Regions from separate parts of the Effusibacillus consociatus genome, predicted to be linked through region 2. Evidence: a T-box and tRNA genes for the amino acid it is inferred to sense, from the RefSeq annotation. Region 2 holds a T-box; the other holds one or more tRNA genes.
The links. A T-box is a leader RNA that pairs with one kind of tRNA and senses whether it is charged. The one in region 2 lies ahead of serS (serine--tRNA ligase), so its partner is inferred to be a tRNA-Ser.
Positions count from the first base shown of each region.

Region 1: it has a tRNA-Ser gene. The T-box ahead of serS (serine--tRNA ligase) is inferred to sense a tRNA for this amino acid. The anticodon was not compared.

Region 1 covers NZ_JBHSHC010000140.1:4,991-9,703, reverse strand. The annotation lists gene ACFO8Q_RS19850 (BaiN/RdsA family NAD(P)/FAD-dependent oxidoreductase) at 1-616, opposite strand, end outside; gene corA (magnesium/cobalt transporter CorA) at 630-1,577, opposite strand; tRNA gene ACFO8Q_RS19840 (tRNA-Ser) at 1,878-1,971, opposite strand; tRNA gene ACFO8Q_RS19835 (tRNA-Met) at 2,006-2,082, opposite strand; tRNA gene ACFO8Q_RS19830 (tRNA-Ser) at 2,222-2,313, opposite strand; gene ACFO8Q_RS19825 (type 1 glutamine amidotransferase) at 2,460-3,209, opposite strand; gene ACFO8Q_RS19820 (MurT ligase domain-containing protein) at 3,190-4,557, opposite strand; gene ACFO8Q_RS19815 (LCP family protein) at 4,659-4,713, opposite strand, start outside.
Region 2 covers NZ_JBHSHC010000106.1:38,414-43,126, forward strand. The annotation lists gene pdxS (pyridoxal 5'-phosphate synthase lyase subunit PdxS) at 1-469, shown strand, start outside; gene pdxT (pyridoxal 5'-phosphate synthase glutaminase subunit PdxT) at 484-1,062, shown strand; gene ACFO8Q_RS14070 (glycoside hydrolase family 15 protein) at 1,167-2,249, shown strand; T-box leader at 2,293-2,535, shown strand; gene serS (serine--tRNA ligase) at 2,587-3,867, shown strand; gene ACFO8Q_RS14080 (deoxynucleoside kinase) at 3,946-4,581, opposite strand; gene ACFO8Q_RS14085 (hypothetical protein) at 4,646-4,713, shown strand, end outside.

The sequences.
Region 1 (4,713 bases), on a different contig from region 2:
GAATAAAATCTTCATCCAACGTAATCGGCACTTCCGTTGGATACAGCTCTGTGATCGTATGTCCCGCCTCCTCGGCCCATGCATAACCGTCACCCGTAGAGCCTGTGTGAGGGACAGACTTTCCGCCGACTGCGACAATCACATTGGAAGCCTCGATTTCTTCGCCGTTGCGGAGGCGCACTCCTTTCACTTGTCCTTCCTCATACCTGATGCGTTGGACGGGGGCGTTTACCCGGATTTCCGTACCTGCTTCCTTAACTTTTCGAAGGAGCGCATCCACTACATCCTTTGCTTTATTTGAGACAGGAAACATTCTTCCCCTGTCCTCTTCCTTGAGTTTAATGCCAAGCCCCTCAAAAAAATGGATGATATCCCGATTGTCAAACACGGAAAAGGAACTGTACAGAAAACGTCCGTTTCCCGGAATGTTTTGGATCATCTCATCAAGCTCTTTATTGTTGGTAACATTGCATCGGCCGCCCCCCGAAATGGCAAGTTTTCGTCCCAGCTTTTCCCCTTTATCCACAAGCAGCACTTTGGCTCCATGCATGCCTGCTGAAACGGATGCCATTAATCCGGAAGGTCCGCCGCCAATTACAATTACATCGTATTTCATACCTCAATCACCATTAGAACCATCCTCTTCGTCTGAACCAGATAACCATGCCACCGGCTATTACACTCATAAGAGTAAGAACAAAAAAGTATCCATACTTCCAATGCAGTTCCGGCATATTGTCAAAATTCATCCCATAAATTCCAGCCAAGAACGTTAATGGCATAAAAATTGTGGTTATGACTGTCAACGTAACCATTACTCGATTCATGCGTTGTGAATTCAAAGAGACATAGCTTTCAATCAGATCGGATCCGATCTGACGGTAGGTATCGGTCATTTCCAATAATTTCGCCAGATGGTCATAAATATCGCCGAAAAAAATGCGATATTTAATCTTCCACTTTTCGTCTTCCGGATGCAGTATTTCTCTCACGACTTCCCGATAAGGTTCTAGCGACCGGCGTAACGAAAGCAAATCTTTTCGAATCTTAAATACGCGGTTAATCATGCGCTGGGAGGGACGCAGGAAATTCTCGGATTCAAGTCGCTCAAGCTCGTCGTCAATTCGCAGCAAGACGGGAAAGTATTGATCCACTAACCGGTCAATGATCAAATACAGAAGATAATCCGGACCTTTTTGAGTCAGCTCCGGATTTTGTTTAACTTGATTCCAGACTTTATCCAGATCCTGATTCGGATTCATCCGAAAAGATACAATATAATTTTTGGCAACAAAAAGGTTGATTTCTTCCGGTTTTCCTTTCTGATTGGAGACTGCATGCAAAACAAAGAAGCGGTAGTCGCCGAAGTCATCAATCTTAGGTCGCTGCAGCAAATGAAGACAATCCTCGATCGCCAGATGGTGGAACGCGAAAATGTCGGATAAGTATTGAATTTCCTGGGCCGTAGGCTCCGAAAAATCGACCCAAAACCATTTTGCTTGTTGGTTTATGATTTCCTCTACGGGCCGCTCATACAGGATTTCCCCGTTGTTTAAGAGTAGCATTGTGCGAACCATATCCACTATTCAATCCTTACTGTGCAGTTTCCCCTATTATAGCATCTGGATTCGATCAAAGCTCATCTCCCCACAAGCCGGAACAATCTCTCGAGATGAATGTAAGGTTCACACCGTTATCTCTGGCGGAGTGAGAGGGATGCGGGAGACGAGCTCCCGGCTACGTAGTAATTCTACCGATGTTCAGCTCCGACGAACCCTCGAAGTAATTTCACTGATGCTCCTCAGCGAGGGTTACTCACCCTCAAACTGCAAGTATTGCGAAAGCACCCTGCAAAAATACAGGGTGCTTTCGCAATATGGCGGAGTGAGAGGGATTCGAACCCTCGATACGAGTTATCCCCGTATACTCGCTTAGCAGGCGAGCGCCTTCGACCTACTCGGCCATCACTCCAGAAGTGTAGGGATGCCACTGGCATTTTAGAAATTGGTGGCTCGAGGCAGAGTCGAACTGCCGACCTACGGGTTATGAATCCGTCGCTCTCACCAACTGAGCTATCGAGCCATGGCGGAGAGAGTGGGATGCGGGAGACAGGCTCCCGGCTGCGTAGCAGCACTATCGAAGTACAGCTCCGACGAACCCCGAAGAAAATCTCCGATGTATCTCAGCGTGGGTTCTCACCCACTCACAAGGTAGAATCTCATGGCGGAGAGAGTGGGATTCGAACCCACGAGACGCGGTTAACGCCTACACGATTTCCAATCGTGCTCCTTCGACCAACTCGGACATCTCTCCATGAACATGTCACTTGCCGTTGCAAGCTTGATTCATTTTCTTTTTTACAGCGACAAGTGATATCGTACCATGCGACAATGAGAATTTCAATTGACGGGGAATCCGATTTTCAAACAAAATCATGAAACGAAGCTTGTTACATGCAATTACCTGCGCCCAGCCTGAGCATATTGCCGGACCACACGTTCATGCGCTTGCAGTTCCCAACTGTCATCAAGCGGCTCCAAAAACGGATTGTCGGTTCTTCTACGGAGTGCCAGTTCAAGCAGGTGATCCGCAAACACCGGGTTTTTCGAGAGAAGAGGTCCATGCAGATATGTCCCGAAGACGGTTCCTTGTGCCACGCCTTCGGAACCGTCTTCTCCGTTATTTCCAAAACCGTTGACTACCTCCGCAAGAGGAGTTACCTCAGGCCCCAAATAGGTTCGCCCGGAGTGATTTTCATAGCCCACCAATGTGAGATCGGAGCCAAGAATATTCAGTTTGCCGATTGCATTTCCGACAAGCCGCTTTTTGCCGCCTACCGTGTACAGATCCAGCAATCCGACTCCTTCGATTCGATTCCCTCCAATGGTTTCAAAGTAATGTCCCAAAAGCTGGTAGCTGCCACAGATTGCGAGAACGACGGTACCCGAATCAACAGCACTGATCAGTGTCTCGCGTTTCTTCAGCAAGTCTTCCGCAACCAACAGCTGTTCCCGGTCTTCACCACCGCCGGAGAACAGCAAGTCATAATCGGACAGATTAGGGTTATCGCCTACTGTGATTCGATCTACCTCTACGAAAATCCCGCGCCACTCCGCCCGTTTCTGCAGGATTGTGACGTTTCCGCGGTCACTGTACACTTCAAGCAAGTCCGGATACAAATAACCAATTCTAAGCTTCAACCGCGACACGCCCTTTCTCAAGGAGATGATCTCGTACTGCATACAGGGAAGTATAGGTAGATAAAATAAACAACGTATGATCGGCAGGGAGTTCGCTCAATGCAGCATCAACGGCCGCCAAATCCCCTTCCTGAACCGACGTCACATGCCCCAATCCGGCATATTTGAAACGAACCGCCATGTCGTGAGCGCGTGTACCCGCAACTACAATTCGACGTAATTTTTTTTGTTCTTGAAGCCGTTCCAAATGAGTATCCCAGATCCAGGACACATCGGTTCCGTCTGCATACCTGTCGTTCAAAATAAATACCATATCCACCGGTTTCTCCATTTGACTGACTACTTTCAGAACTTGATTACAGCCGGTCGGGTTCTTAACCAGAGCAAGCATAGTATCTTGACCGTCGTTCACGAAAATCCGTTCCATCCGCCCCAATCCGGTATTTAAATTTCTCATTTCTTCTCGTATGACATCCGATCCAACTCCCAATACTCTAGCCGTTGCAATTGCCGCCAAAGCGTTATAGACATTATAAAACGCCGGCGAATGCAAAAAGCCGGTTTCTCCATCCAGTTGGAATTGAATCCCGCCATCGCGGACACGGACATGCTCCGCTGCCTGATCCGGAAACTGCCGCTTGAACCCGCAACCGGGACATTCATAAAATCCCAGCTGCCCATAATGATACAAGTTGTATCGAAGGGTTGAACCGCAGCGGCGGCAAAACTTCCCGTCCCGAACTTCCCCTTGTTCATCCATTGGAATGTCGGTTGATTGAATTCCGTAGTAAAGGACTTTCTTCCCTTGTGGAGCGATTGAAGAAACAAGAGGATCGTCCGCGTTTAAGATGATGGCAGTATTCTTACCCGACCGTTCAAGAGCTTCTCCGACCATGTTGACGACCGTATCCACTTCGCCGTAACGGTCCATCTGATCCCGGAAGAAATTCGTCACCACAACAGCGGCCGGTTGAAGTGATTCAATCACTTTCCCTATGGTGGCTTCATCCACTTCCAGCACGGCCGATTGCTTGCGTGCTTTCGTCAGCGACACTCCCTCAACCAACGCCGCCGTTATGCCCTGAATCAAATTGGCACCGAGAGAATTTGAAATTACATCCCGACCGTCTTTTCTTAGGAAATTGGCAAGAAGATTGCTCGTAGTCGTTTTCCCGTTCGTACCTGTGACAAAAACAATTCTCCCTGCCAGTCGAGCACCATAAAATTGCAACAAATCCGGACATACACGGAGAGCAACAGCTCCAGGAAGTGTAGTGCCTTTGCGGCCCATCAGGGATAAAAGCCGTTTCGTTGTCTTAGCTGCAATGATTGCTATCCATACTCTCCACGTTTGCAAAAAAAAGCCCCCTTGAAAACAAGTGATCCTATGATTAATGATAGCTCGTACTACTTGATCCCGCAATGAAAAAGAGTCTCCCAAATGGAGACTCTTTCGGATTACGAAGTCGCCGGTGGTTTTACAGTTCCGGGCGGCGAAGTGGAATCGCTTGCT
Region 2 (4,713 bases):
TGCGGAAGGCGCATCCATGATCCGTACCAAGGGCGAGCCGGGAACCGGCAACATTGTGGAAGCGGTTAAACACCAACGCACCATGCAGGCGCAGATCCGTAAGGTTCAAAACATGTCTGAAGATGAACTGGTATTTGAAGCCAAGAACCTGGGAGCGCCGGTTGAACTGTTATTGGAAGTGAAGAAGCTTGGCAGACTTCCGGTTGTAAACTTTGCTGCTGGCGGTGTGGCAACTCCGGCCGATGCAGCTCTCATGATGCACCTCGGGTCTGACGGTGTATTTGTTGGTTCCGGTATCTTCAAATCGGACAATCCAGCCAAGTTTGCAAAAGCGATTGTAGAAGCGACTACTCATTACCAGGACTACAAGTTGATCGCTGAACTGTCCAAGAATCTTGGAACCGCAATGAAAGGCATCGAATTGTCTACTTTGGCTGCGAACGAGCGCATGGCGGAACGCGGCTGGTAGGAGGCCGGTGGAACATGAAAATCGGTGTATTGGCCTTACAAGGCGCAGTAATCGAACATATCAAGAGCTTGCAACAGGCCGGTGCCGATGAAGTTGTAACCGTCAAACGCAAGGAAGACCTGCAAGGGCTTGACGGTTTGGTTTTACCCGGAGGGGAAAGCACAACCATCGGGAAACTCATGAATCAATATGATCTGATGAACCCGATCCGTGAGATGGCTCAGGCGGGAACGCCAATGTTTGGCACCTGTGCGGGTTTAATTCTCCTAGCTGGTCGAATCCATGGACAAGATTGGGTTCATCTTGGGATTATGGATATTCTTGTCGATCGCAACTCATTTGGCCGTCAGCGGGAAAGCTTCGAAACTGACCTGAAGGTGAAAGGAATCGAAGGGGAACCCTATCGGGCGGTATTTATTCGAGCACCTCACATCATGGAAGTAGGAGATCAGGTTGAGGTATTATCCACGTACCAAGACCGGATTGTGGCAGCCAGACAAGGTCACCTGTTGGGGGCATCTTTCCACCCGGAATTAACAGACGATGTACGATTGCATCAATATTTCTTGGATATGGTAAGAGAAACTCGATAAAAAGCGCAAACCATACATGCATCCTGGGATGAGTGTATGGTTTCGCTTTTGGTATTTCTCGATGGGTGGAGTTACTTTCGTGGGAGTGACAGGAGGAGACCCAGGTGAAAAAGCTCTATCAACACAGTATTGAGTTAATTCTGCGAACGCAGGCTCCGAATGGAGCGTTCCCCGCGTCCCCAAATTTTTCTGCATACCGGTACTGTTGGTTGCGGGATGGAACGTTTATTGCATATGCGCTTGATAAAGCAGGTGAGCATGAGGCAGTTGGCCGGTTTTACCGATGGGTGGATATGGCCATAAGGAAACACCTCCCCAAATTGTCGCTTCTCTTGTCTAGGTACAGGAATGGGGAACCGATTGAAGAAGCTGATTTCTTACATACTCGGTTTACTCTGGAAGGCGATGAGGGCAAGGAAGAATGGGGAAACTTCCAACTAGACGGGTATGGCGCGTATTTATGGGGTGTCTCGGAACATATCGGGCTAACAGGCAATAAGGATTTTCTGAAAGATGTGGATCAGAGTGTAGATGCGACGATTCGATATCTCTCCACTTTCTGGAGTGTCCCTAACCATGATTGTTGGGAGGAATTTGGTGATCGTGTGCACCCGAGTACTTTGGCTGCCATTTATGGCGGGCTGCAAGCGGTCTATCCGTACGTTTCCAATTCCGAAATTCCAAAAACATTAGGTGCAATTCGTGTAGCGCTTCAAGAGAATGGCGTGCAAAACGGCCGGTTTATAAAGTCGTTTGGCAATCCAAGCATCGATGCAAACTTGCTGTGGTTGTCCGTTCCGTTTAAAGTGGTCCCTCCGAATGGACAAAACATGGTCAAAACAGTCGAAGAAATTGAAAATCGGCTTGTCACAGGCGGCGTTCACCGTTATCCGGAAGATTCCTTCTACGGCGGAGGCGCCTGGGTACTATTAACCGCCTGGCTGGGTTGGTATTACGCTGAGATCGGGAACCTGAAACGCGCTGGCGAACTACTGGACTGGGTGGAGTCGCAAACGGATGCAGATCTTTCTCTCCCCGAACAAGTTCCGGAAGCTCTTTTTTTTCGGGACAAGTATCAAGAATGGGTGGATCGGTGGGGGAAGCCTGCAAAACCGCTGTTGTGGTCCCATGCCATGTACATCATTCTCGCCAAGAGACTGCAGGAGCTTACATCTTCAAGCGATTAAGAAACGCTTGTATGAACTCAATTAAGTGTGGTAAACTATGCAACACAAAGCGATGCGGAGAACAAGTACCAGAATCCCTCTTGTTCAGAGAGCCGGTGGTGGCTGCGAACCGGTCAAGAGCTTCTGTGAATCCCTCTCCAAGCGGGCTGTCAATCGAATGATTCTGCAAAGGCATTCGTAGTAAGCGGCTCCGGGTCATTCCGTTATCAATGAAAGAGAATCGCTCACTTTATACGGGCGGTTGAACTTGGGTGGCACCACGGGAGATACAGCTCTCGTCCCGGACTTTGTCTGGCGGCGGGAGCTTTTTGCATTTTTAAAAGGGAGATGAATCAAAATGTTAGATCCACGAATTCTGCGCAATGAACCGGATAAGGTGCGGGAATCACAAAGAAAAAGGGGCGAATCGCCGGAAGTGGTGGACGAATTCCTGCAATTGGATTCACGTCGGCGTGAACTTCTTGCTGAGACTGAAACTCTGAAAGCAAAACGAAACAGTGTATCGCAAGAGGTCGCAAAGCTTAAAAAAGCAGGCCAGGACGCGGAACAACTGATCGTGGAAATGCGGGAAGTGGGTGACCGAATCAAGGAGCTGGATGATGAACTGAGGGTTTTGGAAGAGAAGATTAACCATCTCCTGTTGACGATTCCGAATATCCCGCATGAAAGTGTTCCTTACGGAGAATCGGAAGACGATAACGTAGAAGTGAAAAAATCGGGAGATATCCGGCAGTTTGACTTTGAACCGAAGCCTCACTGGGAGGTTGCGGCGGAGCTGGGCATCCTTGATTTTGAGACAGCCGGTAAGGTGACCGGTTCACGGTTTGTGTTCTATAAAGGACTGGGAGCTCGCTTGGAACGGGCTTTGGCAAATTTCATGCTCGATATCCATACAGGAGAACACGGCTATACCGAGGTCCTGCCGCCATTCATCGTGAATCGGGCGAGCATGACCGGAACCGGAAATCTTCCGAAGTTTGAGGAAGATGCGTTCAAGCTGGTGGACACCGATTACTTTTTAATTCCAACTGCAGAAGTGCCTGTTACCAATATCCACAGGGATGAAATTTTGCAGGCTGAAGATCTGCCGCGCTATTATGTTGCATACACCCCTTGCTTCCGTTCGGAAGCAGGATCGGCCGGTCGCGATACACGAGGGTTAATCCGGATGCATCAGTTTAACAAAGTGGAAATGGTGAAGTTTACGAAACCGGAAGAATCGTATGAGGAATGGATGAAGCTTGTGGAGAATGCGGAAACGATTTTGCAGCGCTTGAATCTTCCTTACCGTTCACTGAATATGTGTACTGCGGATCTGGGATTCGGTCCAGCGAAAAAATTTGATTTGGAAGTTTGGCTCCCGGCCGCCAATCAATACCGGGAAATCTCTAGCTGTTCGAACTTTGAAGACTTCCAGGCGCGTCGCGCCAATATCAGATTCCGCAGGGATCCCAAGGCAAAACCGGAATTTGTGCACACAATTAATGGTTCCGGACTTGCAGTCGGTCGTACAGTGGCCGCTATTCTTGAAAATTACCAGCAGGAAGACGGCAATGTTGTGATTCCGGAAGCGCTTATCCCTTACATGGGCGGGGTAACCAAGATCACACGCTCATAAAAAAAACAGTGGATCGCGAGAAAAGCAGGTTGCCTATTCAAGAGCCGCCTGCTTTTTTTCCTGCCGGTATCTTCACTGTTAACTCAAGTCATGTTGAATACGCATAAGCACAGCTTCCAAATCAGATTCACGCTCGACAAAATCAACTTCATCACCGTTAATGTCAATCACTGGAACCGTCGGGTGCGTTTTCTTGAACGAATCAAAAAAATTGTTGTAATCATGCTGGAGAACCCGAATGTATTCCTTTTCAATATTCTTTTCAAACGGACGTCCCCGTTTGGCAATACGTGACATAATGGTATCCACACTGGCATTCAGATAGACAATTAGAGAAGCCTGGGGCATGTCTGCAGTTAAGATATCATAGATCGTCAGATACTTGGCGAGCTCGGAACCCGATAAAGTGCGGCGGGCAAAGATCGTATTTTTAAAAATGTTATAATCTGCAACAACCGATTGTCCGGCCAACAAATGGCGGCTTTCTATATCACGCAGCTGCTTGTATCGGTTGCAAAGGAAAAACATCTCGGTTTGGAAGCTCCACTCTTCGATGTTCTCGTAAAATTTGCCCAAAAAAGGGTTTTCCTCGACAATTTCTTTCAGCAAAACAAAACCAAAACGCTCGGAGATGGCTTCGGCCAAAGAGGTTTTCCCGATTCCGATCGGGCCTTCGACTGTGATGAAATGAGGCTTCACTCGACTCCCTCCCATACTCGAATTCTAGCACAAAATCATGTATAATAGGTGGTATCTAAATAAAGGAGCCGATTCAACAATGATGTTTCTCGTGGGCTTGCTCGCGTTTATCGTTTGTGTAATTGTTCAGTTTTTCGCTTTGCACCG